Regions from separate parts of the Streptomyces sp. NPDC001902 genome, predicted to be linked through region 2. Evidence: riboswitches for the same ligand, from Rfam matches in the RefSeq annotation. Region 2 holds a riboswitch; each other region holds the start of a gene.
What was found. Region 2 has a riboswitch for cyclic di-AMP ahead of ACFYYN_RS02015 (M23 family metallopeptidase). Riboswitches for the same ligand answer to the same signal wherever they lie in the genome.

Region 1: linked by a shared signal. The riboswitch ahead of ACFYYN_RS06630 (M23 family metallopeptidase) and the one ahead of ACFYYN_RS02015 (M23 family metallopeptidase) in region 2 are both predicted to bind cyclic di-AMP.
Region 3: linked by a shared signal. The riboswitch ahead of ACFYYN_RS27105 (transglycosylase family protein) and the one ahead of ACFYYN_RS02015 (M23 family metallopeptidase) in region 2 are both predicted to bind cyclic di-AMP.
Region 4: linked by a shared signal. The riboswitch ahead of ACFYYN_RS14900 (C40 family peptidase) and the one ahead of ACFYYN_RS02015 (M23 family metallopeptidase) in region 2 are both predicted to bind cyclic di-AMP.

Annotation. Positions count from the first base shown of each region.
Region 1 is NZ_JBIATA010000003.1:69,416-76,608, forward strand. Features, by position in the region: gene ACFYYN_RS06610 (DNA gyrase/topoisomerase IV subunit A) at 1-1,624, opposite strand, end outside; gene ACFYYN_RS06615 (M16 family metallopeptidase) at 1,831-3,183, shown strand; gene ACFYYN_RS06620 (M16 family metallopeptidase) at 3,201-4,571, shown strand; gene ACFYYN_RS06625 (class I SAM-dependent methyltransferase) at 4,642-5,487, opposite strand; cyclic di-AMP (ydaO/yuaA leader) riboswitch at 5,766-5,922, shown strand; gene ACFYYN_RS06630 (M23 family metallopeptidase) at 5,938-6,702, shown strand; gene ACFYYN_RS06635 (GntR family transcriptional regulator) at 6,923-7,193, shown strand, end outside.
Region 2 is NZ_JBIATA010000001.1:425,474-432,666, forward strand. Features, by position in the region: gene ACFYYN_RS02005 (caspase, EACC1-associated type) at 1-1,023, shown strand, start outside; gene ACFYYN_RS02010 (extracellular solute-binding protein) at 1,020-2,420, shown strand; cyclic di-AMP (ydaO/yuaA leader) riboswitch at 2,638-2,777, shown strand; gene ACFYYN_RS02015 (M23 family metallopeptidase) at 3,101-4,057, shown strand; gene ACFYYN_RS02020 (hypothetical protein) at 4,181-4,462, opposite strand; gene ACFYYN_RS02025 (DUF6227 family protein) at 4,574-5,338, opposite strand; gene ACFYYN_RS02030 (PfkB family carbohydrate kinase) at 5,500-6,369, shown strand; gene ACFYYN_RS02035 (hypothetical protein) at 6,395-6,625, opposite strand; gene ACFYYN_RS02040 (hypothetical protein) at 6,642-7,154, opposite strand.
Region 3 is NZ_JBIATA010000018.1:139,898-147,090, forward strand. Features, by position in the region: gene ACFYYN_RS27090 (alpha/beta fold hydrolase) at 1-435, shown strand, start outside; gene ACFYYN_RS27095 (putative bifunctional diguanylate cyclase/phosphodiesterase) at 466-2,622, opposite strand; gene ACFYYN_RS27100 (SAM-dependent methyltransferase) at 2,619-3,434, opposite strand; gene ACFYYN_RS27105 (transglycosylase family protein) at 3,640-4,791, opposite strand; cyclic di-AMP (ydaO/yuaA leader) riboswitch at 4,794-4,985, opposite strand; gene ACFYYN_RS27110 (aldo/keto reductase) at 5,620-6,627, shown strand; gene ACFYYN_RS27115 (GNAT family N-acetyltransferase) at 6,695-7,193, opposite strand, start outside.
Region 4 is NZ_JBIATA010000007.1:179,106-186,298, forward strand. Features, by position in the region: gene ACFYYN_RS14890 (ATP-dependent Clp protease proteolytic subunit) at 1-59, shown strand, start outside; gene ACFYYN_RS14895 (hypothetical protein) at 66-371, shown strand; cyclic di-AMP (ydaO/yuaA leader) riboswitch at 720-873, shown strand; gene ACFYYN_RS14900 (C40 family peptidase) at 877-1,350, shown strand; gene galE (UDP-glucose 4-epimerase GalE) at 1,441-2,424, opposite strand; gene ACFYYN_RS14910 (CDP-alcohol phosphatidyltransferase family protein) at 2,690-3,763, shown strand; gene obgE (GTPase ObgE) at 3,857-5,296, opposite strand; gene rpmA (50S ribosomal protein L27) at 5,412-5,666, opposite strand; gene rplU (50S ribosomal protein L21) at 5,681-6,001, opposite strand; gene ACFYYN_RS14930 (Rne/Rng family ribonuclease) at 6,234-7,193, opposite strand, start outside.

The DNA.
Region 1 (7,193 bases), on a different contig from region 2:
CGTCGCCCGGGGCCAGGGCCTCGCCGTTCGCCGTACGGGCCAGCAGCCCGGTGGAGGAGAGCAGCACGCGGCACGGGTCGTCGGCGACCTCCAGCGGCACGGCCGCGACGGGGGCCGCGCCCGGCTCCATCAGCAGGGTGCGGCGCTCGGTGGCGTACTTCTTGGCGACCGCCGCCAGCTCGGCGCCGACCAGCTTGCGCAGCTCGGTGTCGGACTCCAGGATCCGGGTGAGCTCCTCGATCTCGGCGGTCAGCCTGTCCCGCTCGGACTCCAGTTCAATCCGGTCGAAGCGGGTCAGCCGGCGCAGCGGGGTGTCGAGGATGTACTGGGTCTGGATCTCCGACAGCGCGAAGCGCTCGATGAGGCGCTCCTTGGCCTGGGCGGCGTTGTCGCTGGAGCGGATGATCGAGATGACCTCGTCGATGTCGACCAGGGCGACCAGCAGGCCCTCCACCAGGTGGAGGCGGTCCCGGCGCTTGCCGCGGCGGAACTCGCTGCGCCGCCGGACGACCTCGAAGCGGTGGTCGAGGTAGACCTCCAGCAGTTCCTTCAGGCCCAGCGTGAGCGGCTGGCCGTCGACCAGCGCCACGTTGTTGATGCCGAAGGACTCCTCCATGGGGGTCAGCTTGTACAGCTGCTCCAGGACGGCCTCGGGGTGGAAGCCGTTCTTCACCTCGATGACCAGCCGCAGTCCGTGCTCGCGGTCGGTGAGGTCCTTGACGTCCGCGACGCCCTGCAGCTTCTTCGAGCCGACCAGGTCCTTGATCTTGGAGATGACCTTCTCCGGGCCGACCGCGAACGGCAGCTCGGTCACCACCAGGCCCTTGCGGCGGGCCGTCACGTCCTCGACGGCCACCGTGGCGCGGATCTTGAACGTGCCGCGGCCGGTCTCGTACGCGTCCCGGACGCCGTCCAGGCCCACGATCCGGCCGCCGGTCGGCAGGTCCGGGCCGGGGACGTACCGCATCAGCGTCTCGAGGTCCGCGTTCGGGTAGCGGATCAGGTGGCGGGCGGCCGCGATGACCTCGCCCAGGTTGTGCGGCGGCATGTTGGTCGCCATGCCGACCGCGATGCCCGAGGCGCCGTTGACCAGCAGGTTCGGGTAGGCGGCGGGCAGGGCCACCGGCTCCTGCTCCTGGCCGTCGTAGTTCGGCGTGAAGTCGACGGTGTCCTCGTCGATCGACTCGACCATCAGCATCGCGGCGGGCGTCGTGCGGCACTCCGTGTACCGCATCGCGGCCGGCGGGTCGTCGTTGCCGAGCGAGCCGAAGTTGCCGTGGCCGTCGACCAGCGGCACGCGCATCGAGAACGGCTGGGCCATGCGCACCAGTGCGTCGTAGATCGAGGAGTCGCCGTGCGGGTGGAGCTTGCCCATCACCTCGCCGACGACGCGGGCGCACTTCACGAAGCCGCGCTCGGGGCGCAGCCCCATCTCGTTCATCTGGTAGACGATCCGCCGGTGCACCGGCTTGAGCCCGTCGCGGGCGTCCGGGAGGGCGCGCGAGTAGATGACCGAGTAGGCGTACTCGAGGAAGGACCCCTGCATCTCGTCGACGACGTCGATGTCGAGGATGCGCTCCTCGAAATCGTCCGGCGGCGGGGTCTTCGTGGTGCGGCGGGCCATCAGGGCGCTGCTCCTTCGGCTGGACCTCATCGGATAAGGACACGGGACTGTCGCGGACCATTGTGGACCGCCCCACCGACAGCCCGGACCACCCCCCCGCCTCATACGTGGCGGTGACGGGAACTTCGCGGGCCGTTTGTCCGCTGCCTAGAGTGGCAGGTCTCAGCACAAAACAACGAGTACGCGACCGGAAGGACAGCTTGCCCATGGGTCACACGGCCACGCCGGAGGCAGAATCCGGCGGCCTCACCGCGACCGAGCACCGCCTGGCCAACGGCCTGCGCGTCGTGCTCTCCGAGGACCACCTCACCCCGGTCGCCGCGGTCTGCCTCTGGTACGACGTCGGTTCCCGCCACGAGGTGAAGGGCCGTACCGGACTCGCCCACCTCTTCGAGCACTTGATGTTCCAGGGTTCGGCGAACGTCAAGGGCAACGGCCACTTCGAACTGGTCCAGTCCGCCGGCGGCTCCCTCAACGGCACCACCAGCTTCGAGCGCACCAACTACTTCGAGACCATGCCGGCCCACCAGTTGGAGCTCGCGCTCTGGCTCGAGGCCGACCGCATGGGCAGCCTGCTGTCCGCACTGGACCTGCAGAGCCTGGACAACCAGCGTGACGTGGTCAAGAACGAGCGCCGCCAGCGGTACGACAACGTCCCCTACGGCACCGCCTTCGAGCGGCTGACCGCGATGGCGTACCCGGACGGCCACCCGTACCACCACACCCCCATCGGCTCGATGGCGGACCTGGACGCCGCCTCCCTGGAGGACGCGCGGGCCTTCTTCCGGACCTACTACGCTCCGAACAACGCCGTCCTCGCGGTCGTCGGGGACATCGACCCGGAGCAGACGCTGGCCTGGATCGAGAAGTACTTCGGCACCATCCCGTCCCACGACGGCAAGCCGGCGCCCCGTGACGGTTCACTCCCCGGGGTGATCGGCGGGGAGCTCCGCGAGGTCGTCGAGGAGGACGTCCCCTCGCGCGCCCTGATGGCCGCCTACCGGCTGCCGCACGACGGGACCCGCGAGTCCGACGCCGCGGACCTGGCGCTGACCGTCCTCGGCGGCGGTGAGTCCTCCCGGCTGCACAACCGCCTGGTGCGCCGGGACCGCAGCGCCGTCGCGGCCGGGTTCGGCCTGCTGAGGCTGGCCGGGGCGCCGTCGCTCGGCTGGCTCGACGTGAAGACGTCCAGCGGCGTCGAGGTGCCCACCATCGAGGCCGCAGTCGACGAGGAACTGGCCCGCTTTGCCGAGGAGGGCCCGACCCCGGAGGAGATGGAGCGGGCGCAGGCCCAGCTCGAGCGCGAGTGGCTGGACCGGCTCGCCACGGTCGGCGGCCGTGCCGACGAACTGTGCCGGTACGCGGTGCTGTTCGGCGACCCGCAGCTCGCGCTGACCGCCGTCAAGCGCATCCTGGACATCACCGCGGACGAGGTGCGCGCCGTCGCCGCGGCCACCCTGCGGCCCGACAACCGCGCCGTGCTGGTCTACGAGCCCACGGGTTCGGCGGACGCGTCCGGCGAGGACTCCGACGAGGACGAGGAGGGCGCGGACCAGTGACCGACGTCCACACCACCATGACGTTCCACCCGCAGCCACGGCCGGGACAGCCCAAGCCCTGGGACTTCCCGGCCCCCGAGCGGTCCACGCTGCCCAACGGGCTGACGGTGCTGCGCAGCCGGCGCCCCGGCCAGAAGGTCGTCGCCGTCGAGGTGCTGCTCACGGCGCCGCTCGACGCCGAGCCCGAGGGCCTGGACGGCGTCGCCACGATCATGGCCCGGGCCCTGTCCGAGGGCACCGACAAGCACACCGCCGAGGAGTTCGCCGCCGAGCTGGAGCGCTGCGGGGCCACCCTCGACGCGCACGCCGACCACCCCGGCGTGCGGGTCTCCCTGGAGGTCCCCGCCTCCCGTCTCGACAAGGCCCTCGGCCTGCTCGCCGACGCGCTGCGCGCCCCGGCGTTCCCGGACGGCGAGGTCGAGCGGCTGGTGCGCAACCGCCTCGACGAGATCCCGCACGAGCTGGCCAACCCCGCGCGGCGCGCCGCCATGGCGCTGTCCAAGGAGCTGTTCGCCGCCGACCTGCGCTGCTCCCGGCCGCGCCAGGGCACCGAGGAGACGGTCGCGCGCATCGACGCCTCCGCCGTCCGTGCCTTCTACGACACGCACGTACGGCCGTCCACCTCGACGGCCGTCGTGGTCGGCGACTTCACCGGGATCGACCTGGAGGCGCTGCTCGAGAGCACGCTGGGGGAGTGGAGCGGCAAGCCCGCCGAGCGCCGCCCGCTGCCCGCGATCACCGCGGACGACACCGCGCGCGTCGTGATCGTCGACCGGCCCGGGTCCGTCCAGACCCAGGTGCTCATCGGCCGCGCCGGCGCGGACCGCCACGATCCCGTGTGGGCCGCCCAGGTGCTCGGCACGTACTGCCTCGGCGGCACGCTGACCTCGCGCCTGGACCGCGTCCTGCGCGAGGAGAAGGGTTACACCTACGGCGTGCGGGCCTTCGGTCAGGTGCTGCTGTCCACGCCCGAGGGCACCGGCGTCTCCCTGCTCGGCATCAGCGGGTCCGTGGCGACCGACGTCACCGCGCCCGCGCTGGCCGACACCTGGCAGGTGCTGCGCACCCTGGCGGCGGAGGGGCTCACCGACGAGGAGCGCGACGCCGCCGTGCAGAACCTGGTGGGCGTCGCGCCGCTGCGCTACGAGACCGCCTCGGCGGTGGCCGGGACCTTCGCCGACCAGGTCGAGCAGTCCCTGCCGGACGACTTCCAGGCCCGGCTCTACGAGCGGCTGGCCGTCACCGGCACGGTGGAGGCGACGGCCGCGGCCGTCAACGCCTTCCCCCTGGACCGGCTCGTGGTCGTCCTCGTCGGCGACGCCTCCGTCATCGCGGACCCGATCCGCGAGCTGGGCATCGGCCCGGTCGAGGTCGTCACGGGCGGCTGACCGGTAGCTCCGCACCGCGGCCCCGGATGCCCTTGCGGCACCCGGGGCCGCGGTGCGCGGGGCTACCCGTTCAGCGGCCCAGCCGGGCCGCCGCCACGTTGATCCGCATGCCGCACGGAACGCGTCCGCCGGCTCCGCTCAGGCCGGCGGCCCGGTCCAGGAACACGGCGCGCAGCTCCTCGGTCGGCTCCTCGTCCAGGACCTCCATGTCGTAGAACGTCCCGGTGAGGGCGGACCAGACCTCGTGGGGCGTCCCGTCCATGCCGATGACGACCGTCTCCCAGGACAGCGGTGCGAAGCCGAGGGGTGCGAGGAGCCCGTCGAGCCCCTCCCGGCTCCGTGTCCTGCGGTCGCCCAGCCGCGGAAGACGCCGCTGCGCCGCCTTGAAGTACGGCACGGCCAGCGTCAGGAAGAGCTCCACGGCCTCGCCGGGGACGGGCCCGCCGCCGACGGCGACGGCGAACGTACCGCCCGGTGCGAGCACCCGGGCGGCCTCGGCCACGACCCGGTCGGCGTCCGGCATCAGCATGAGCGCCATGTGGGAGACCACGGCGTCGAAGGAGCCGTCGGCGAAGGGCAGCTCCTGCGCACGCCCCTGCCGCAGGTCGGCGCCGGCCAGCGCGGGCCGCCGGCGGGCGAGGGCCAGCTCGCCCTCCGACAGGTCGACGCCGGCGGGAACCGCGACCCCGCGCCCGGCGAGCAGTTCCAGCAGGGCACCGTCCGCGCAGCCGAGGTCCAGGACCCGCCGGGCGCCGGCGACACGCTCGGCGAGCACCGCGTAACTCGTCCGCCCGTCGCGGGTGGGGGCGGCCTCGGTCCCCTTCGACTGACGGCCGGGCATCCGGTCGTGGAAGGCGCGCAGGAAGTCCTCGGCGGCGCGGGCGGCGTCGGTGGCCGCCCCTGGTGTCGTGGTCACCCCGTGACCCTACGTACGCGGTGCCGCCACCGGGTCCCGTTCGGCCGGGCCGGACGGTGACGCCGGTCACCGCGGCCCGCGCCACGGCCGTGCGGGGGCTTCCGGGAGGGGTGCGCACCGCCGGGGAGCTGCGGCATCGCGGTATTGCGGACGGTTGCGACCGGTTGGCGGCCGGTGTGGCATCCCGCACATATTGCCGGATTTTTTTGGAACCGGGAGCAACGCCTGGTTAACGTCCTCGGGTTGCCCGGCGGAAGCAGCCGCCTCCCGCGGCACCGGAGCAACGATCGCCGAGTCCCCGTCAGGCGTGAGCCTGGGGAGCCGGGGACCCACCTGAGATGTCCCTGGGGTGAATCGGGCGGCCTGCCGCCGCCCGTAGGAGACCTTCCTGCTCCGAACCCGTCAGCTAACCCGGTAGGCGAGAAGGAAGGAAAGGATCCCCGCCTGCCCATGGCGTCGTTCTCCATACGTTCCACCCTGGCCGGCGCCGCCGCGCTGACCACCGTCACCACCGGCGCGTTCGTCGTGCCCGCCGCGGCTGCCGACGCCAGGGCCGAGGGTTCCGCCTTCGCCCGCTGCGCCGCGGTCGCCGGGGACCTCGCCGCGCACCTCGCCGACCAGGCCTCGGCCCAGCACCGGGCCGCGGTCGTCGCGCAGAAGCGCCACGACGCCCTGGTCGCGCGCGCCAAGCGCGCCGCTCGTGAGCGTGCCGCCAAGGAGGCCGCCGCCAAGGCGGCCAAGGCCAAGGCGGCCCGGGAGAGCGGCACCGCGCACGCCTCCCGGAGCGCCGCGAAGGGCCGCGGCACGCTCGGCGGCTGGATGCTGCCGGTCGCCGGCTCCATCGGCACGCCCTACCACGCGACCAGCAGCCTGTGGTCCTCCGGCTACCACACCGGCGTGGACTTCCAGGCCTCCGTCGGCACCCCGGTGCACGCCGCCGGCGCGGGCACCGTCGTCGAGGCGGGCTGGGGCGGCTCCTACGGCAACAACGTCGTGATCCGCCACGCGGACGGCATGTACACCCAGTACGCCCACCTGTCCTCGCTGGGCGTGTCCGTGGGCCAGACCGTCTCCGCGGGGCAGCAGATCGGCCTGTCGGGCGCCACCGGCAACGTGACGGGGCCGCACCTGCACTTCGAGGCCCGTACGGCACCGTCCTACGGCGCCGACGTGGACCCGCTGGCGTACCTGCGTTCCAAGGGCGTCCGCATCTGAGCCATTCCCCTCCCCCCACACGAAGGCCCCGGTTCCCCCGCCGGGGCCTTCGGCATGCCGGCGCTTCCCGGCCGCGGGGTGTCCAAAAATGCTCCATGAATTCAGGGCAGCCGTCGGAATCGGCGGCGTGCTGGAATAGAGTCGCGGCAGAAACGCCGGCTCCTCCGTTACACGGGGATTAAAGGACGGCCGTCGGCGCGCACCGAAAGGAACCTGCGATGTGGGGTCGTACGTGAAGGGGGTCGGCGGCGCGGGCCGCCCGATTTCGGCCCGGGCGGTGTGCACCGCGATCCGTGACGACATCATCAGCGGGTTCTTCGCGCCGGGGAGCCGGCTGACCGAGGAGCAGTTGGCCAAGCGCTACGGGGTGTCCCGGGTCCCGGTGCGCGAGGCGCTGCGCACCCTGGAGTCCGAGGGCTTCGTGCGGACCCGCCGGCACGCCGGGGCGTCCGTGGCCGAGCCGACCGAGCAGGAGGCCGCCGACCTGCTGG
Region 2 (7,193 bases):
GACGCCGCCCTGGACCAGCTGCTGCACCTGACGCCGGGCACCCGGGTCACCACCGACGCCGTGCCCCCTGCGGACGACCGGGCCCTGGCCTGTTCCGCCCGCACCTGGCTGGTCGAACGGCGAGGCACCCAACAGGCCCTTGTCATCGCCGAGTCCACCCTCGCCGGCCTCGTCACCCCGGCCCTGGAGTCCCGTCCCCCGTGCCTGGGCAACCAGTCCGACCCCTACACCGCCTACTACCCCGCCGACGTGCCACCCCTGGACCTCACCCTCGTGCCGGTGACCTGGGAGACCGGCCGGGCCGACCGCGCCGTACGTGCCGAGGCGGTGCACCGGCTCGCCGCCTGGCTGCGCTCCGGTCCGGGACAACGGGCCCTGGCCGCACAGGGCTTCCGCACGGACGTCACCGGGACGGCCGCGGCCGGCGACACCCCGCTGGACAGCGCGATCTTCGTCGCCGATCCGCCGACGGGCGGCGCACCGCCCACCAGGAGGGCCATCGAGGCCGCCCTGCGGGACCACGGCGAGGCCACCGGCACCCGGCGCGACGTCCTCTTCGCCGTCGACGTCTCCAGCTCTTCCTACTCCGGGGCGAACGTCTCCGTCGTGCGCTCCGTCCTGGCCCGCGCGTCCGGCTACCGGTACGGCATCGCCGCGGTGCCCGGCCGCACCCTGCTGGCGCCGGGGCCGAACGACGCGGCCTCGCGGGACGCCGCGATCCGCGCGCTGGCACCGGTCGAGCGGGACGCGCCCGTGGCCGCCGCCCTGCGCCGGTGGTCCCGCGCGCTCGCCGACTCCCCCGGCGCCCTGATCGTCCTCATCACCGACGACGAGGACAGTGCCCGAGCGGAGCCGCCGGACGTGGACGTCCCCGTACTGGTGGTCTCCCTGGAGAGCTACGGCTGCTCGCTGCGCTTCAACAAGGCGGTGACGGAGGGCGGCGGCGCCTGCCTGGCGGCCACGCAGGACCTTCCGGACCGGGTCGCGGAGACGATCACCCGCCTCACCTCGGGAGGGTCATGACAGCCCCGGGCCCCAGGAGCACGGGCGGCACCCTCCCGCCCCCGCGCTCCGTCCGCCGCCGGCGCCGCACCCTGGGCGTCCTGCTCCTGCTGGCCGTCGCGGCCTGCAGCGGCCCCGCCGCGGCGCCGGGCCCGGCACCCGACCGCTCCCGGCCGCTGATCGTCGCCAGCGACGCCGACCTCACCGCCGGCGGGCAGCCCGGGGTCCGCCGTGCGCTGATCGACGCGTGGAACCGGCGCAACCCGGACCGGCCCGCCCGGCTCGTCGAGCTCCCCTCCGCCTCCGACGAGCAGCGCAGCGAGCTGATCGGCGCCTTCCAGTCCGGCACCGCCGCGTACGACGTGGTCAACCTCGACATCAGCTGGATCCCCGAGTTCGCCGACAGCGGGCTGCTGCGCCCGCTCGACCCCGCCCTCGTCGACGGGGACTTCCTGCCCCAGGCCGCGGACGCGGGCCGCTGGAAGGGCCGCACGTACACGGTGCCCTTCAACACCGACGTCGGCCTGCTCTACTACCGCACCGACGACCTCGCCAAGGCCGGTCGCCGCCCCGCCGACCTGCGCGGCTACGCCAAGATCAGCGACCTGCTCGCCGACGTCCGCCCGCTCGGCCACCCCGCCTACACCACCCAGCTGCGCGCGTACGAGGGGCTGACCGTCAACACCCTGGAAGCCTTCTGGACCGCGGGCGTCGCACTCGTCGACGGCGACGGCCGCTACATCGGCACCGAGGACGGGCTGCGCGAGGGCCTGGATGAGCTCGGCCGGCTGGGTGCCGCCAACAACCTCAACCCGGAGTCCCTGGAGGCCGACGAGTCCGTCACGCTCGCCCAGTTCACCGAGGGTCAGAGCGTGCTGATGCGCAACTGGCCCTACGCCTACAACCGGCTCGACGCCACCCTCGCCCCCGGTGTCCGCTTCGGTGTGGCCCGGCTCCCCGGCGTCGCCGCCCTCGGCGGTCAGAGCCTGGGGGTGGCGGCGACCAGCGACCGCCCGGACGACGCCGCGGACCTGATCCGCTTCCTGACCGGACGCGGCGCCCAACATGCCCTGCTCGGGGCGGGTTTCGCCCCCGCGCGGCGGTCTGCATACGGAGCCGGGGATGTCAACTGTGACGATCCTCACGACCCCCGTGCATGGTTCCACGACCGTCCCGCGGGGCACGGCTCGGAGCCCTCGCCCTCGCCGTCCGTCGCGACCCCCGGTTACACGACCGTGCTGTGGTGCGCGCTGCAGGCCGCCAGGGCCCGTCCGGCGACCGCGCACTACGTCACGTTCACCCGGGTCCTGCAGCGTGAAGTGCACGGAATGCTCGCGACGCACCGCAGCGCCGACGCCACGGCGGAGCGTCTGGGCGGCCGTCTGGGGCGCGCGCTCGGCGGCCGGGGTCCGGGGTGACCATCACTCCTCGTGAGCGCGGCACTCCCTTCCGCATAACGACTGATGCACACTCACATTTCCCGTAGGTCACGGCAGTCACGGCCCAATGTCCACGTATGTCCTGTCCATCCCCATAGATTCCCGTCATGAACTCGCTTGAGTGGCTTGGAATTGGCGGGCGCCTCTATTAACGTTCGATAACGCAGCGCGGTCATCCCGCCGCCGACAGGGCGGCGCCGTGCGCTTGCCGAATCCCGTCCGCGGGAACCGGGGAACCACTTCCTGGGGTGAATCGGGGGCCCTCCGCGGTCCTCGTAGGAGACCTTCCTGCTCCGAACCCGTCAGCTAACCCGGTAGGCGAGAAGGAAGGAAAGGAGCGCGCCCGCGTGGCGTCGAACGAGCCTGCCCTGATACCCGGGCAGCAACAGGGGTCCGCAACCGCGTACTCCGAGTGGGACACCGCCGAGTGGAACATCGCCGCCGGCTGGAATCCCCCGGCAGCCGAGCAGGCACCGCCGACGAAGAACGCGATCGACGGCTGGGACACCGGCCAGTGGAACATGGCCGCCGGCTGGTTCGACGCGGCAGCCGCCGAGGCGACGACCTCCCACGACACCACGTCCGCGGGCTACGAGGCCGCGGGCTATGAGGCGCCCGAGGCCGCTGCCCCCGCACCCGCCCAGCCCCTCCCCGAGCACATCGAGGCCTTCGACGGTACGGGGGACCTCGAGGACCCCGACACCTTCGAGAGCGCGCCCTACGAGGGCCCGCAGGCCGAGCCGTGGAACCCCACCGAGGAGTCCGCCGGCCCCCGTCGCGCCCGGCACCGCGTCGCCAAGCAGCGCTCCATGGGCCGCGGTTCGGCCGTCTTCGGGGTCGCGGCCGTGGCCGTGCTGGGCGTCGGAGGGGTCGCCACCGCCGAGGGCAAGAACCCGCTCCCCGTCTCCTTGCCCGAGGTGTCCCACCTGCCCGGCATCGGAGCGCTCGTCGGCGACGACAGCGCGCCCGAGGCCAAGCAGGTCGCCGAGGCACTCAGCCCCGACGCGGGTGAGGCCCTGCGCAACCGCATCCTCGACCAGGCCCAGCAGCAGCGGAACGCCGCCGACCGGTCCGCCAGGAACGCCGCACAGCAGGAGGCGGCGGCCAAGGCCGCCAAGTCCGCGGCGGCGGAGCGGGTCCGCGCTGAGGCCGCCGCCAAGAAGAAGGCCGTGGCGGAGGCCGCGAAGAAGCTCGAGGCCGCCCGCCTGGCCGAGCTCGCCAAGAGCTTCGTCAAGCCGGTCACCTCGTACACGCTGACCGCCGGCTTCGGCGAGTCCAGCTCGCTGTGGGCCAACACCCACACCGGCCAGGACTTCGCCGCCCCCACCGGCACCCCGGTCAAGGCCATCCACAGCGGCACCATCACCGAGGCCGGGTGGGCGGGTTCGTACGGCTACCGGATCATCCTGACCCTCGACGACGGCACCGAGCTCTGGTACTGCCACCTCTCCTCGATGATCGTCACCTCCGGCAAGGTCAACACGGGTGACACCATCGGCCGTGTCGGCGCGACGGGCAACGTCACGGGCCCGCACCTGCACCTCGAGGTGCGCCCCGGTGGCGGCGACCCGATCGGCCCGATGGGCTGGCTGCGCAGTAAGGGCCTGTCCGTCTGAGCGACCGGCCCCACGGACTCCGGCGGTCCTGGTGACACCCCCCGTCACCCAGGGCCGCCGGTCCGTTTCGCGGGACGCCCACGAGACGCCCATACGGGATGCCCACGGGACGTCTGCGAACGCTTACGGGACGACGAAGTTGTAGAGCTCCGCGATCCTCGGCGGTCCGCTCGGTTCGGGGAAACCGGACTCCTTGGCGGCGGGCAACATGATCTCCATGAAGGCCTCGAGCGCCTGCGCGGACTGCCAGACGTTCACCAGCCGCAGACCCTCGTTGGTGATCACGGCGGCATGCGAGAGCAGCCCCGCGGGAGGATGCTCGGGCCCGAACCCCGCGCGGTGGTTCGCCTCCTCGTACTGCAGGGCCGTCACACCGGGGAACTCGACCTCCGCCAGGACCGGCATGGGGACCTCCCGCTTCCCACCGACACGCCTACGCCCCAATTTCCTCCGGCTGCACCCCGGCCGCAATCCGGCCGGGGTCCCGCCCGGGGTCCGGCGACGAGGCCGGCGAGGCTAGAGAGCCTCCAGCCGGACGTCCGCCGAGTCGCACGCCGCCGTCTCGTCGGAGTACACCTCGCACACCGGACGTCCGTCGGGGGTCATCGTGTGCTCGACCTCCCAGAGGCTGATCTCCTCGCCGGTCTCGAGCAGGAAGGCGTGCTCGTACAGCGTCCAGCCGGCGACCCGGCCGGTGCCGATCCGCGTGTGCCGCCCGGTGACGTACGCGATGTCGTGGCCCACCGCCGAACCCAGCCGGCTGCGCAGCTCCTCGCCCGGTACGTCCGTGTTCTCGGCCCGCCGGAGCACCCGCCACGCGTGCTCCGCGGAGTGGTCCGCCGTGTACTGCCGGGGCCCGGGCGTCAGGTCCATCGCCATCTGCGGCAGCCGCGCCAGCCAGTCCGCGGCCTCCGCCTCCAGCTCCTCCGGAGAGGGCTCGCCGAAGCGGGCGTCGATCGCGTGCTGGGCGGCGGCCAGCTCGTCCGGGTCGGAGTACACCTCGTACAGCGGTTCGTCGTCGCCCGGGCCGGTGTTGTGCTCGATCTCCCACAGCAGCTGCGTACTGCCGTCGGCCAGCAGGAACGTGTGCCGCAAGGTCCTGCGGCTCAGCCTGCGCGGCGGGCCCTTGCGCTGGCGGATGGACGCCAGCTCCGTGCAGCCCATCAGCGCGGTGGCCAGCCGCCCCAGCACGCGGTCGTCGACGTCGAAGGCGTTCTGCGCCCTGGCCAGCACCACCTCGACGTCCGCCGGACCCGCCCCACCTGGTCGCGCGTTCCCCATGCGGTCCTCCTGCTCACGGCATTCCCCGCGCACCATTGCGAGCACTCAGCGTAGTGGCATCGACGCTCTGCGCGTCGGGTCTCCCGGAAAAATGGTGCACCCCCACCCTTAGGAGGCGCGTAAGACGCGAAACGCACGCTCCCTGCTGCCACTATGCGCCCATGCGCGCACTCTTCGTAGGCCTCTGCACCCTCGATGTCATCACCCTCGTCGACCACGTCCCGGCCCCGAACGAGAAACTCACCGCCCGCACCCAGACCGTCGCCGCCGGCGGCCCCGCGACCAACGCCGCCGCCACCTTCGCCCACCTCGGCGGCGAGGCCGTCCTGCTCACCGCCTTCGGCGGCCACGCCCTCGCCGGCGCCATCGACGCCGACCTCGCGGCCCTCGGCGTCGACGTCATCAATCTCACCGCGGACTCCCCCGAACCCCCCGCGGTCTCCACCATCCTGGTCACCGCCGCCACCGGCGACCGCGCCGTCGCCTCCACCAACGTGGCCTCAGGGACCTCCGTGTCCCCGCCCGGAGACCTCTCCGTCCTCGTCGGCGACGCCGACGTCGTGCTCGTCGACGCCCACCACCCCGCCCTCGCCGTGCCCGCCGCCCGCCTCGCCCGCGCCGCCGGGGTCCCCACCCTCCTGGACGCGGGCAGCTGGCGCCCCGCCACGCCCACCCTGCTGCCCTACGTCGACGTCGCCGTCTGCTCCGCCGACTTCCACCCCCCGGGCACCTCGACCCCGGCCGAGGTCCTCGCCTACCTCCACGACGCCGGCGTCCGCTGGACCGCCGTCACCCAGGGCCCGTCCCCCATCCTCCGGCCCGAGGGGCAGATCCCCGTCCCCGCCGTCACCCCCGTCGTCGACACCCTCGGCGCCGGCGACGTCCTCCACGGCGCCCTCGCTCACCACCTCGCCGCCCACATCACCCCCCGCCTCACCCCACCCGCCTTCGACACCGCCCTCGCCTTCGCGGCCGACATCGCCTCCCGCTCCTGCGCCTCGTTCGGCACGCGTGCGTGGATGCGGGCGTGAGCCCGTCCGTTCCCGGGACCGTCGTTCAGGACCGCCCGCGGTCCTTCGTTTTGTTGGCGATCAGGGCGAACAGGACCCCGCTGACACCGAGCACGAGCCAGCCGACCGCCGACTCGGACACGGTCATCTGGGTGCGTTTCGGCAGCAGTGACAAGCCGCCGAGGACCATGAACATCGCGAACATGTAGCTGAGCCCGGCCATCAGCAGCCAACGCAGCAGCCGGCTTGTTCGTACGTTCGGCGACTTATCGGTCATCGGGGTTCCGCCTCGCTCATTTGACGATGTTGTGGCACTGGGTTCCGCGCTTCTCTCCGCTAGCGAAGAAGTCTGCGCATGCTTTCCCGTAGTGCTTCAACGTCCGCCTAGAGTTGTCGACACGCCCTACGGACTTCATGAAAGTGCACGAGTGGTGCATGGGACCCCGCCGAATGAGGTATGTCTTGCCGTCGGTGTCCGCGTAGCGCCAGTCGATCCGCCAGTTGCACCACTTTCCACCTGCGGAGTCCGCGCCGAAGATGTCCTGTACGGAGGCTTCTTCCCTTGTGATGCTCAGGCCCTGGCCCTTGATGATGTGACCGATCGTGGCGCCCGGCGCGCAGAGCTGCACACCCTTCACGTCAAAGCAGAAGCTCCCCACCTTGCCGTATCCGACAGCGGTGGCCGATGCTGGCGCAGCCGCGGCCACCAGAGCGGTCACGGCCGTCGACGTCAAAGCGACCCACTGCCTGGCCCGTCCCCCGAAAACGCGCCGAACCGGCAGGGTGCGGTCTTCATTACGGCTCATTTGACACTCCGATGCTTGCTGCCTACGTACGCATCGGAA
Region 3 (7,193 bases), on a different contig from region 2:
ACGGCGCAGGGGCGGCAGGCCCGGGACGCGATGGCGGAGCGGCTGCTGGCCGAGGGGATGGACGGCTACGCCGGCGAGGTGCTCGACCGGATGATCACGCCCCGCAACGTGACCGCGCTCCCCGAAGTGGCCGCGCACGTGCTGCGGATGATGCGCGGCACCTCCCCCGAGGGCGCCGCGGCGGCCCTGCGCGGCCGGGCCCGGCGGCCCGACTACGGGGCCGTGCTGGCCGCGGTCCGGGTGCCCACGCTGATCGTGGTCGGCCGGGACGACGTGTACACCCCCGTCGCCGAGGCCGAGGCCATGCACGCGGCCGTCCGCGGCTCGCGGCTCGTGGTCGTCGAGGACGCCGGGCACCTGCCGAACCTGGAGCGGCCCGAGGAGTTCAACGACGCTCTGCGGCGGTTCCTCGACGTCCTCGACGTGCGTCCCTGAGCCGGTGGGCGCCGTACCCCGCCCGTCTGCTCAGGGCGTGGTGTCGACCAGCGAGAGCGAGTGGAGGCGGTCGGGCGGGCCGGGCCTCGCGTAGTACCAGCCCTGCGCGGTGTCGCAGCCCAGCGCGCGCAGGTGCTCGGCCTGGGTGCCGGTCTCGACGCCCTCCACCGTCACCGACAGCCCGAGGGTGTGCGCCAGGTCGACGACGATCTCCACGATCTTCACGTCCACCGGGTCGGCCTGCTGCTGCTGCATCCCGCGCGTGAAGGAGCGGTCGAGCTTGAGCGTGGTGATGGGCAGCCGGCGCAGCGAGGCGAGGTTGGAGTAGCCGGTGCCGAAGTCGTCCAGGGCGATGGCCATGCCGAGCTCGGCGAACTCCCGCAACGGGCGCAGCAGTTCCTCGTCGGCGCCGATGAAGGCGCTCTCGGTGACCTCCAGGCACAGCGCGGTCGGCTCCAGCCCGGCGTCCTTGATCACCGCGAGGGTCTCCGGGACGAGGCCGGGGTGGCCGAGCTGGGCCGGGGAGAGGTTGACGTTGATCCGCAGCGGGTGGCCGTCGCTGCGCGGGAACTGCCAGTCCCGGGCCTGCCAGGCGGCCTGCTGCAGCACCCAGTGGCCGAGCGGCACGATCAGCCCGGTGCTCTCGGCGAGCGGGATGAACTGGTCGGGACCGAGGATCCCGTGCACCGGATGGCACCAGCGCACCAGTGCCTCGGCGCCGCGGACGCTGCCGTCGCCGAGCCGTACCAGCGGCTGGTACTCGATGAAGAACTCGCCGCGCTCCAGGGCCGTCGGCAGCCGATTGGTCAGCCCGTGCCGGGTGATGGCGCGCGCGTCGGAGTCGGGGTCGGCCAGCTCGAAGCGGTTCCCGCCTGCGGCCTTGGCCCGGTACATCGTGATGTCGGCGCTGCGCAGCACCTCGGCGGGGCCCAGGGAGCCGGCCTGGCCCTCGACGATGCCGATGCTGCACCGTACGGACAGCTCGCGGCCGTCCACCCGGATCGGGTCGGCCAGCGCGGCCAGGATCAGGTCGGCGAGGCCGGTGATGTCCGCGCGGCTGGCGGGGTTGACGACCAGTGCGGCGAACTCGTCGCCGCCGATGCGGGCCACGAGCTGGTCGGGCGAGGTGACGCAGGCCTGGAGGCGTTCGGCGACGGCGACCAGGAGCCGGTCGCCGATGGCGTGGCCGAGGCTGTCGTTGACGTCCTTGAAGCCGTCCAGGTCGAGGTAGCAGACGCCGACGCCCACGCCCTCGGGGCCGTTCAGCGTCTGCTCCAGTCGCTCGAAGAAGAGGTTGCGGTTGGCCAGGCCGGTGAGCGCGTCGTGGGTCGCCTCGTACCGCAGCCGCTCGCTGAGCAGGCGTTCCTCGGTGATGTCCTCCATCAGCGCGAGCATGTACTGCGGGGTCCCGCCGGCGTCGCGCAGCAGGGAGACCGTCAGGTTGGTCCACAGCGCGGTGCCGTCGGGCCGGTAGTAGGCCTTCTCGATGCGGTAGTGGTCGCGCTCGCCCCGGTTGAGCTGGCGCTGCATCTCCCAGACCTCGGGGGCGTCGTCGGGGTGCGCCCAGTCGTAGACGTTCCTGCTGCGGATGTGGCGTTCCAGGCCGCCGAACATGGTGGTGAGGGCGGCGTTGACGTCCAGGATGCGGCCGTCCATGTCGGCGATGCCGATGCCTATGGAGGCGTCCTGGAAGACCGCCCGGAAACGGACCTCGCTCTCGTGCAGGGCCTGCTCGGTGGCGGCCCGGGCGGCGAGCGCCGCCTTGGAGAGTGCCTCCTGCTCGGTCCGCGTGCGTTCCTGCAGGGCCCGGGCGTACCCGGCGGCCACCCAGTGCTGCAGGCGGTTGCAGCGGGTGCGGCCGTCCTCGGGGAACAGGGCGGGGCCGGGCGGGCAGTACAGCAGCAGGTAGGCGTCGACGACGTCGAGGATGCGGGGCAGCGCCTCGGGGTCGGTGCAGTGCGCGGCCACGAGCGCGGCGCCGACCTCCGCGGCCGGGCGGGGGTCGAAGGGCTGCGCGCGCAGCGTGGCGTCGAGACGCGCGGCGAGCGGGAGCAGGTACTCCTCGAACTCGCCGCGTGTCATGGAGGTGGCGGTGGCCGGGTAGATCGCCCGGCTCCAGATGATCGCGAAGCGCCGCAGGCTGTCGGCGGGCTCCGGCTCCGGGCCGGGCTCCCTGCTCACGGTCACGCCTTGCGGCCGACGCCCGCGAACCCGCTGAAGACGACCGGGTCGAGCTCGTCGTCGTCCGTGCCGTCGGGGCGCCACAATGGCGCGGAGACCAGGCCGGGTTCGACGAGGTCGAAGCCGTCGAAGAAGCGCTCGACCTCGGCCCGCGACCGCATGATCAGCGGCGAGCTCGCGCTGCGGTAGACGTTCTCGACCCGCTCCCCCTCCTCGGGTCTGCGCGGGCCTCCCTCGACCGAGGCGTGGGTGACGACCAGCAGGCTGCCGGGGGCGATGGCGTCGCGCAGTTCGGCCACGGCCTTGGCCGGTTCGTCGGCGTCCTCGAGGAAGTGCAGGACCGCGACGAGGAGCAGCGCGACCGGGCGCTCCAGGTCGATGAGCCCGCGCACCTGCGCGCTGTCCAGGATGTCGCGGGGCGAGCGCAGGTCGGCGGCGACGATGGCGGCGTTCTCGTGGCCCTCCAGCACGGCACGGCTGTGGGCGACGGCGACCGGGTCGTGGTCGACGTAGACGACGTGCGCGCCGGGACTGGCGGCCTGGGCGACCTCGTGGACGTTCCCGAAGGTGGGGATGCCGGAGCCGATGTCGAGGAACTGGGTGATGCCCTGGTCGACGGAGTAACGCACGGCCCTGCGCATGAACGCCCGGTTGGCCTGCATGATCTTCGGCAGCCCCGGGAAGGCCTCGATGGCCCGCCGTCCCGCCTCCCGGTCGACCTCGAAGTTGTGCGAACCGCCCAGGTAGTAGTCGTAGATGCGGGACACGCTCGGCACGGAAAGATCGATCCCCTGGGGGGCCCAGGCAGGGCGTTCCATCAACGGCTCCAGCTCGTCGGCGATCAGGATTCGTGGTCGTGGACACGACCACGTGCGAGAGAGGCTACTGATCGACCGTTCGAGAGGACACAAGAAATGGAAATATTCGATCCGTTTTCGGTCACAGACCAAAGGCATGTGCCCTGTTCCCTACAAACGGGGAACAGGGCACAGCCTACCGACGGATGACGGTCGATCAGTCCGATCAGACGTTGACGCCGTGGGCACGCAGGTACGCCAGCGGGTCCATGTCGGAGCCGAAGTCGGGGGTGGTGCGCACCTCGAAGTGCAGGTGCGGACCGGTCACGTTGCCGGTGGCGCCCGACAGGCCCAGCTGCTGACCGGCGGAGACCGACTGGCCGGCCGAGACCGACAGCGCGGACAGGTGGGCGTACTGCGAGTACCGGCCGTCGGCGTGCTTGACGACGACCTGGTTGCCGTACGAACCGCCCCAGCCCGCGGAGACCACGGTGCCGCCGGCGATCGACTTCACCTTGGTGCCGGTCGAGGCGATGAAGTCGACACCGGTGTGGTAGCCCTTGGACCACATGGCACCGGCCTGGTGGTAGGCGGTGCCCAGGGTGACGTGGTCGAGCGGGGCGGTGTAGCCGGAGGTGCTGGCGGCCTTGGCGGCGGCCGGCTTGGCGGCCGGGGCGGCCTTCGCGGCCTTGGGCGCGCTCTTGGCGGCGGCCTTCTCGCCCAGGGACAGGACCTGGCCCGGGTAGATCAGGTTCGGGTCGCCGCCGATGACCGACTCGTTGTTCGCGTACAGCTTCTGCCAGCCGCCCTCGACCGACCGGGCGTTGGCGATCTTGGAGAGGGTGTCGCCGCCGGCGACCTTGTAGGAGCCGCCGGCGCTCTTCGGCTTGGCGGTGGCGGCCTTCGGCGCCTCGGCCTTCTTGGCGGGGGCGGCGGGCTTGGCAGCCGGCTTCGCGGCGGTGCCGGAGACGCTCTGCGGGGTGGCCGACGGGTTGGCCATGGCCTTCGTCAGACCGGCCTTGGGACCGCACACGGGCCAGGCCTGCGGACCCTGGGTCGCGAGGACCTTCTCCGCGACGGCGATCTGCTCCGCCTTGGTCGCGAGGTCGGCGCGCGGGGCGTACTTCGTGCCGCCGAAGCCGGCCCAGGTGCTCTGGGTGAACTGCAGTCCGCCGTAGAAGCCGTTACCGGTGTTGATGGACCAGTTGTTGGTGCTCTCGCAGGCCGCGACCTTGTCCCAGACGCTCACGGGAGCGGCGTGGGCACCGGTGGCGCCGACGATCGGGAGCGCCACGGCGGCGCCGGTGGTGCCGGCCAGCGCGCTGATACGGGTAATGCGGGTGTTCCGCGGACGACGGTGCTTTCCCTTACCGGGCATGCCGAATTCCTCTCCGACGCCTGCGAGGTAAGCTGTCGGGTTCGGGCTGGAGATGCCCGGCCGCAATGGGGCATGCCAAATAAAGGCATGTCGCTGCGACTTCACCCCTAGCCGTCCCGAGACCAACGGGAACGGCAAACTACCTGGGTCCCCCGCTCCTGCCGTGCGGTCTTGTCATCCGGCGTCCGGGCAGCGGCAGGACTAGGCGTTCTACCCGGAAGAATCTCGCAGGAATTTGTCCTGCGAGATCTGGAAGCTAAACGACGGAATCGTCCCGGAGCAAGGACCAGAATCACGCCCCCCGGCGGACCGCAAGTCGATCATCCGCTTCTGTGACTTTAGGTGAGAAGTGTCCGCTCTGTGTAGGCGGAAAACTGTCCCACGGTAATTGCGCGATATCACCCGGTGAAATTCGGCGGGAACATTAGACGCTGCGTGGCCCATGGCCTCCGCTGCGTGTTCGGCGCGTGACACCCATCACGCATCGATTCCCTACGCATGCACTGTGGCCGCATATGTCCGGTTAGGCGGCTTAATGCCGGATAAGACAGGACGTGTTCCGGTCCAACCCGCCCCGGACCGCGCCGTCCTGAGGTCCCCCCGGAGGAACGCCCCCCGGATGCAACCGCCGAGGAGGGTCCGCGATTCCCGGACGGGCCGCGCCGAGGCGTTCCGCGGTGTGGCGTGCGCCACAACCACCCCTCCGGCGGGGCGAGAAAGGGGACGTGCACGACGGCCGCCGTCCGGAGAACGGACGTGACAGCGCCGATTGGGCGACGGTAGCCTCCCAATCCCGCACATTTTCTTACATCGCCCGGGAGACCTCGCGTGCCCTACCTCGCCGCCGACGACCGCTACGCCTCGATGGAATACCGCAGGACCGGGCGCAGCGGGGTCCTGCTGCCCGTCGTGTCCCTGGGCCTGTGGCACAACTTCGGCGACACCTCGCCGTTGGAGAACCAGCGCGCGGTGCTGCGCCGCGCCGTCGACCGCGGCGTGGTCCACATCGACCTGGCCAACAACTACGGCCCGCCCGCCGGCTCGGCCGAGGCCAACTTCGGCACCCTCTTCGCCCAGGACTTCCGCCCGTACCGCGACGAGCTCTTCATCGCCACCAAGGCCGGGTACGACATGTGGCCGGGACCGTACGGCGAATGGGGCAGCCGCAAGTACCTGCTCTCGTCGCTGGACCAGTCGCTGGGCCGCATGGGCCTGGACCACGTGGACGTCTTCTACTCGCACCGCTTCGACCCGGACACGCCCCTGGAGGAGACCATGGGCGCCCTGGACTCCGCGGTCCGCCAGGGCAAGGCCCTGTACGCCGGCATCTCCAACTACCCCGCCGAGGCGCACCGCCGGGCGACGGAGATCCTGCGCGAGCTGGGCACCCCGCTGCTGATCCACCAGGCCGCCTACAGCATCCTCCAGCGCGACCCGGAGGCCGGGGTCCTCGACGCCGTCGGCGACACCGGCACCGCGCTCATCGCGTACTCGCCGCTCGCCCAGGGCCAGCTCACCGACCGATACCTCCAGGGCGTGCCGGCCGACTCGCGGATGGCGCTCGGCCACTTCCTCAAGCGCGACGCCCTGACCGAGCTGAAGCTCACCTTCCTGCACGCCCTCAACAAGCTCGCCGGCGAGCGCGGTCAGACCCTGGCGCAGCTGGCCCTGAGCTGGGTGCTGCGCGACCCGCGGGTCGTCTCCGTCCTCATCGGCGCGAGCAGCGTCGCCCAGCTCGACCAGAACCTCGCCGCCCTCGACGCGGGCCCGCTCACCGCGGACGAGCTCGCCGAGATCGACCGCCTCTCGGCGGAGGCGGGCGTCCGCATCCCGTAACGGCCGCTCCGCACGTACGGAAGGGCGGGCCCCCGCAGGGGCCCGCCCTTCCGCGTCGGTGCCCGGCTCAGACGAGACGGGCCTCCAGCGCGGCGCGGACGCCGGGCCACTCGCCGGCGACGATGGAGTAGTACGCGCTGTCGCGGACGGTGCCGTCCACGGCGAGGGTGTGGGCGCGGCGGATGCCCTCGAAACGGCCGCCGATGCGCTCGATCGCCGCGCGGGAGCGCGCGTTGCGCGCGTCCGTCTTCAGGGTGACGCGCAACACGTCCCATACGTCGAACGCGTGGGTGAGCAGCAGCAGCTTCGCCTCGGTGTTGCAGGGGGTGCGCTGGGCGGAGGCGCCGAGCCAGGTGCTGCCGATCTCGGCGACGGTGGGCACCGCGCCGCTGCGGGGCACGGAGCGGCCGGCGGGCCAGGCGGGGGTGGCCGTCCAGTGGTCGAGGTCGAGGAACCGCGTGGAGCCGATCAGGGTGTCACGCTGGACGTCCCGCACGGCGAAGGGGAGCGCGGCCCCGGTCGCCTGGTCCTGGAGGGCCTCCTCGACGTAGCGCGCCATCGCCTCG
Region 4 (7,193 bases), on a different contig from region 2:
ACCGGCTGACGCTGAGCCGCAAGGACGGCGCCGGCCGCGCCCCGCGCGCCCTGCGGTGACGGGCCGTGGTACCCGAACTGCCCCCGCTCCCCGCACTGACGCGGGCCGAGGGCGAGCTGATCGACACCTACCTGCAGGTCGTGGACCTGCTGGGCCGGATCAACCCGTCCCGCTCCCGGGACACCTACGGGGCGCTGCGCGCCGCGCAGGCCCTGGTGGGGAGGGCGGCTGAGCTGCGGGACGCGCTGACGCTGATGCACATGCGCGGGGAGGGCGAGGTGCACACGGCGACGATGGAACGGGCGCTGCGGGTGCTGGACGGCGAACGGCGCACCGGTCAGGTCACCTTGCCGCCATCACGGCCGTGCTGACGGAGCGTCACGACACACTGGTCCGTTCGGGCGGCGCGAACTCGAACCGAATGGACTCGCCCGATCGTTGTATCTGCCGTGGACGGCCGAGTGGCCCCGAGTTGCGCGATATGGCCGCACACATCCGGAATCTGACGCTCCGTCCCTGGTGTTCGACTCCTTTCGAGTCGTCAGTCCGGGTCCCGTGTCGCGGAGTCCACCCGAATAGGTGAGTCGTGAACAGACTCACATTCGACCGGTTGTGCTGGGAATCGGCCGCTTCGGTGGGTGATCATCCCTTCGACGACAAGCCCCCGTCATCCCGGCGGGGCGGTCCGCGCGGACGCCGAATCCTGCCGCCGCGCGGATGCCAGGTCGACGACGACTCATCGGCAGGAGCGGAGGACCCGAGCACTACGGGTCCGGTCGCCGGACCCTTGGGGTGAAGCCGCAGCCGCGGCCGGGCATCTTCGCCTGCCCGAACCCGACAGGTCATCCTTCGCAGGCGGACGACGAAGGGTTGCGCATGAGTGCGCCAACAGCCATGTCCGGGGTCCTGTGCCGGCTCGGAGCGGTCTCCGCCCTCACGGCGGCCGCCGTGGCCGGTCCCGCCGTACTGCCGGAGCTCGCCCAGCAGGCAGACGCGGCGGCGGTCTCCGCCAAGGCGCTGAAGATCGCGGCATCCAAGAGGGGCGCGCCGTACCAGTACGGGGCCGCCGGCCCCGGCAGGTTCGACTGCTCCGGGCTCACCTTCTACTCCTTCAAGAAGGCGGGCAAGAAGCTCCCCCGTACCGCGGGCGCCCAGTACAACAGCGTCCGGCACATCCGGAAGTCCTCACGGACCCGTGGTGACCTGGTCTTCTTCCACTACGGGAGCAACGTGTACCACGTGGGGATGTACGCCGGGCACGGGAAGATCTGGCACTCCCCCAAACCCGGCGGGCGGGTGCGGCTGGAGAAGATCTGGAGCCGCAGCGTCTGGTACGGACGGGTGAAGTGACCCCGGTCGCGGGGGGGGGGGGGGGGGGCGCCCCCCCCCCCCCCCCCCCCCCCCCCCCCCCCCCCCCTCCCGCGGTCTTGGGGACGGAACTCAGTGCCGGGCCTGCTCCGGGTGGCGCAGGCACCAGCCGGCCCAGGCGGAGGCGACCATCTCGCGCACCTCGTGGCGGGCCGTCCAGCCCAGCTCCTCCTCGATCCGCGAGGCGGAGGCGACGACCCGGGCGGGGTCGCCGGGGCGGCGCTCGATGACCTGCGCCGTCGCGTCGGTGCGGCCGGTGACCGAGCCGATGATGCCCACCATCTCGGCGACCGAGACGCCCTCGCCGCGGCCGATGTTCAACACCAGGGCGGCGGTCGGGTCCTCCGCCAGCCGGCGCGCGGCGGCGACGTGGGCGGAGGCGATGTCCTCGACGTGGATGAAGTCGCGTACGCAGGTGCCGTCGGGGGTCTCGTAGTCGTCGCCGAAGATCAGCGGGGGCTTCCCCTGGGAGAGCCGTTCGAAGACCATCGGCACGAGGTTGAAGATCCCCGCGTCACCCAGCTCGGGCGTGGCCGCGCCGGCCACGTTGAAGTAGCGCAGGCAGGCGGTGGCGATGCCGTGGGCGGCACCCGTCGCCCGGACCATCCACTCGCCGACGAGCTTGGTCTCCCCGTACGGGCTCATGGGCGCGCACGGGGTCTCCTCGGTCACCAGGTCGACGTCGGGCATCCCGTAGACCGCGGCGGAGGACGAGAACAGGAAGCTGGTCACCCCGGCGCGCACCGCGGCCTCCAGGACGGTCTGCAGGCCCTGGACGTTCTCCCGGTAGTAGTGGAGCGGACGCTCCACCGACTCTCCGACCTGCTTCTTCGCCGCGATGTGCACGATCCCGCGCACCGAGTGATCGCGCAGCACCCGGTCCAGCAGCTCCGCGTCCAGCACGGAGCCCTTCTCCAGGTGCACCCCGGCGGGCAGCCGCTGCGGGTCGCCGGTGCTCAGGTCGTCCACGACGACGACCTGCTCGCCGCCGTCGACCATGGCCTTCACCACATGCGACCCTATGTATCCGGCACCGCCAGTAATCAACCACGTCATCCGACGCATCCTAACGGCTCTCCCACGGCGGCCCCGAACCCCCTGCGGGACGGGCCCCGCGGTACACTCCGCCGACTTTTTGTTTACTATCCATTCATCCACACAACCGTTTGCCGTCGCCCCGCGTCGTAGGAACGGTTGGAGCAGGCCCCACCGCGGGACACCGCTCGCCCGACGGCCCGCGCAGCATCGCGGACGCGTCCCAGCCTCAACCGATCCGCTGCCCCGGTTCGGTGCCTGATTCGCCTCGAAAGGGTTCTGGTCCATGGAAATACCGCCGCTCGCGGAAGTACGGCGCCTCACCGAGAAGAAGCGGGACGCCTGGTGGACCGTTTTCCTGGTCGACCCCGTGGCGACCCCGTTGGTGCGCTGGACGGCCAGGTGGACCCGACTCACCCCCAACCAGATCACCTGGGGCGCCCTCTTCCTCGGCCTGGGAGCCGCGGCCTGCTTCGCGCTCGCCGACTGGAAGTACCTGATCATCGGCGCCGTGCTGTACCACTTCAGCTTCATCCTGGACTGCATGGACGGGAAGCTGGCCCGGCTCACCGGCAAGGGCTCCGAGTTCGGCGGCTGGCTCGATTACATCTTCGACCGCATCCGCGTGGTGTGCTGCGCCGCGGCCCTCATGGGCGGCCAGTTCTACCGCACGGACAACCCCGTCTACATGTGGCTCGCCCTCGCGGTGATCTTCCTCGACGCGCTGCGGTACCTCGACGCGCTGCAGATCTTCAAGGTGCGGCACGGCATGCGCAAGAAGATCCAGAAGCGCCTGCAGGAGCTCGACTCCGCCAAGCCGCACGCCTTCATGGAGGACCTGCTGCGCGAGCGCTCGGAGGACGAGACGCAGGCCGAGGCGGAGGCCAGGAACGAGGCCGAGACGGAGGCGGACGCGTCCGTGCGGACCGTCCCCGCGCAGTGGACCGGTCCTGACGCCGCCCGGCCGGCCGCCACGGTCGCGGCGGACGCCGCCACCCCGGCCGACCAGGCTTCGGACGCCGCGCCCGGACGGGTCATCGACCTTCAGGTGACGTTCAAGGACCGTTTCGGCCCCTACGCGGCCTTCCGCGACTTCCTGATCCGGCACCGGGTCCGGCCGCACCTGATCAGCGGCATCGAGTTCCAGATGGCGGTCTTCATCATCGCGCCGCTGACCGGTGCCATCATCGGGACCACGATCGCCGCGGCCGCGCTGCTGCTGATCTTCGAGTTCGCCATCATCTACAAGCTGCTGCTCTCCACGCGCGACTTCGAGCGCGTGATGGCCGACCTCGACGAGGAGGCCCGCTCGTACCACGAGAGCGACAGCGCGACGCCTCTGCAGACGTCCATGAGCTGAACCGCTCGCCGGCCGGTCCCCCGGCCGGCCGTGCAAGGACAAGGGCCGGCCCCCTCGGTGAGGGGGCCGGCCCTTGTCCTTCGCGGTCGCGGCTCAGGAGTCGAACGGGTCGAAACCCTCGAACTCCTTCTGGACGTCGTCCCGTTCGGCGTCCCGGTCCTTGCGGCGCTGCGCGGCCGGCCGGGGCTCGTCGAAGCGGTGGTCCTCGCCGCGGCGTCCGAGCATCTCCGCGCCGGCCGCGACGGACGGCTCCCAGTCGAAGACCACGGCGTCGTCCTCGGCACCGATGACGACCTCGTCGCCCTCACGGGCGCCGGCCTTGACCAGCTGCTCCTCGACACCGAGGCGGGCGAGCCGGTCGGCGAGGTAGCCGACGGCCTCATCGTTGGCGAAGTCGGTCTGGCGCACCCAGCGTTCGGGCTTCTCACCGCGGACGCGGTAGAAGCCGTCCTCGGCGGTGACGGTGAAGCCGGCGTCGTCCACGGCCTTGGGCCGGATGACGATACGGGTGGCCTCCTGGACCGGCTGGGCGGCGCGCGCCTCGGCCACGATGCCGGCGAGGGCGTAGGACAGCTCGTTGAGGCCCTTGTGGGCCACCGCCGACACCTCGAAGACCCGGTAGCCGCGCGCCTCGAGGTCGGGGCGGACCATGTCGGCGAGGTCCTGGCCGTCGGGGATGTCGACCTTGTTGAGGACGACGATCCGCGGACGGTCCTCGAGACCGCCGTACGCCCGCAGTTCCGCCTCGATCACGTCGAGGTCGCTCAGCGGGTCGCGCTCGGACTCCAGGGTGGCGGTGTCCAGGACGTGCACCAGGACGCTGCAGCGCTCGACGTGCCGCAGGAACTCCAGGCCCAGGCCGCGTCCCTCGCTGGCGCCCGGGATGAGCCCGGGGACGTCGGCGACGGTGAAGACGGTCGAACCGGCCGTGACCACGCCCAGGTTGGGGACGAGCGTGGTGAAGGGGTAGTCCGCGATCTTCGGCTTGGCCGCCGAGAGCACGGAGATGAGCGAGGACTTGCCCGCGCTCGGGTAACCGACCAGCGCCACGTCGGCGACCGTCTTCAGCTCCAGGACGAGGTCCCGGCTCTGACCGGGCTCGCCCAGCAGCGCGAACCCCGGCGCCTTGCGGCGCGCCGAGGCCAGCGCCGCGTTGCCGAGGCCGCCGCGGCCGCCCTGGCCGGCGATGAAGGTGGTGCCGTGGCCGACGAGGTCCGCGAGCACGTTGCCGTGCCCGTCCATGACGACGGTGCCGTCCGGGACGGGCAGGACCAGGTCCGTGCCCTCCTTGCCGGAACGGTTGCCGCCCTCGCCGGGCTTGCCGTTGGTGGCCTTGCGGTGCGGGTGGTGGTGGTACTCGATGAGCGTGGTGACCGACTGGTCGACGACCAGCGTCACATCGCCGCCACGGCCGCCGTTGCCGCCGTCCGGGCCGCCCAGCGGCTTGAACTTCTCCCGGTGCACGGAGGCGCAGCCATGGCCCCCGTTACCCGCGGCGACGTGCAGCTCGACGCGGTCCACGAAGGTGGTCATGCGGATGTTCCTCCAGATGCGTACGGGAATGTCTGTGGGTTAACGCGCCGAGGGCGGACCTGCTTCCCGGTCCGGGAAACAGGGTCCGCCCTCGGTGAAGTCGTATCGCGGCCGATCAGGCGACCGGGACGATGTTCACGACCTTGCGACCACGGCTGGTGCCGAACTCGACCGCACCGGCGGCGAGGGCGAACAGCGTGTCGTCCTTGCCACGGCCGACGCCCGAGCCGGGGTGGAAGTGGGTGCCGCGCTGGCGGACGATGATCTCACCGGCGTTCACGACCTGGCCGCCGAAGCGCTTGACGCCGAGCCGCTGGGCGTTGGAGTCGCGACCGTTCCGGGTGGACGATGCGCCCTTCTTGTGTGCCATCTCTCCTCAGTCCCTTACTTCGCAGCGGCGGGGATGCCGGTGATCTTCAGGGCCGTGTACTGCTGACGGTGACCCTGACGACGGCGGTAGCCGGTCTTGTTCTTGTACCGCAGGATGTCGATCTTCTGGCCCTTGTGGTGGTCCACGATCTCGGCCTGGACCTTGATCCCGGCCAGCACCCACGGGTCGCTGGTGACGGCGTCGCCGTCGACGACGAGGAGCGTCGAGAGCTCGACCGCGTCGCCAACCTTGCCAGTGGAAATCTTGTCAACCTCGACGATGTCGCCGACGGCCACCTTGTGCTGGCGGCCACCGCTGCGCACGATTGCGTACACGCGGAACTCACTCTCTCGCTCGGATCGTCACTCCTGACGCCAGCCGTCCCTGCGGTGCTGGGGGGCCTCTGCCGGCCGTGGCCGGTAGGAAGATGCTCAGGAATGGGCGTCAAAACGCCGAAGGTCAAGGTTACGGGGCGTCCCCGATGGGGTCAAACCGGGGCCTGCGCGACCCCGTACGCGCCGCGGGCCGTCCCCCGGTGGGGAACGGCCCGCGGACGGTGACGCGGGGTCAGGACGCCTCGGTGGGCGCCTCGGCCGTGGCCTTGGCGGCGGCCTTCTTCGCCGTCGTCTTCTTGGCCACCGTCTTCTTGGTGGCGGTCTTCTTGGCGACCGTCTTCTTCGCGGCGGCCTTCTTCGCCGGTGCCTTCTTCGCGGCCGTCTTGCGCGCGGCCCGCTTCTTCGGCTCCGCCTGCCCGGCCTCGGCGGCCTCCGTCCCGGCCTCTGCCGCCGGGGTCTCCTCCGGCTGCGCCTCGGTGCCGGGGACGACCACGACCGCGGCCTCCTCGCCGGCAGACGGCGCGCCCGCGGGGGCGGACACCCTGCGCGTGGCGCGACGGCGCACCGGCGCAGCGGGCGCCTGGACCTCCGCCACCGGCTCCGGCTCGGGGGCCGGGGCCGGGGCCGGAACGGCCGGCTCCGCCGCGGGGACGACCACGGTGGCGGCCTCACCGGCGGGGGCGCTCGGCGCGGTGGCCTTGCGGGTCGCCCGGCGCCGGCCGCGGACCGGTGCGGCGGGCTCCTGCGCCGCCTCGGCGGTGCCCACGACGGCGGGCGCCTCGGGGGCGGTGGCCGTCGCGGCCTCCGCCGCCTGGGGCTCGGTGACCGGGGCGGCCGACGGGACGACGGTGACGATCTCGGCCGTGGCGTCCGGCGAGCTCACGGGGGCGGTGACCCGCCGCGAGGCGCGCCGCCGGGAACGCCGGCCCGCCGCCGCCTCGGCCTCGGCCGGGCTGCCGTACCAGTCCTCGTCCCCGCCGACGGCGGGCACCAGCTCGGCCTCGGTGACCGCGACCGGCTCCAGCTCGGGAGCCTCCTCCGCGGCCTCCTCGGCCTCGGTGAGGGCGGCGGTCTCCGCGACCGCCGGCTCCTCCGCCGCGCCGCCACGACGGCGCTTGCGCTTGCCGCCGCCACCGGCCGCCGTGGCCTGGTCCATGTGGACGATGACGCCGCGGCCGTTGCAGTGCACGCA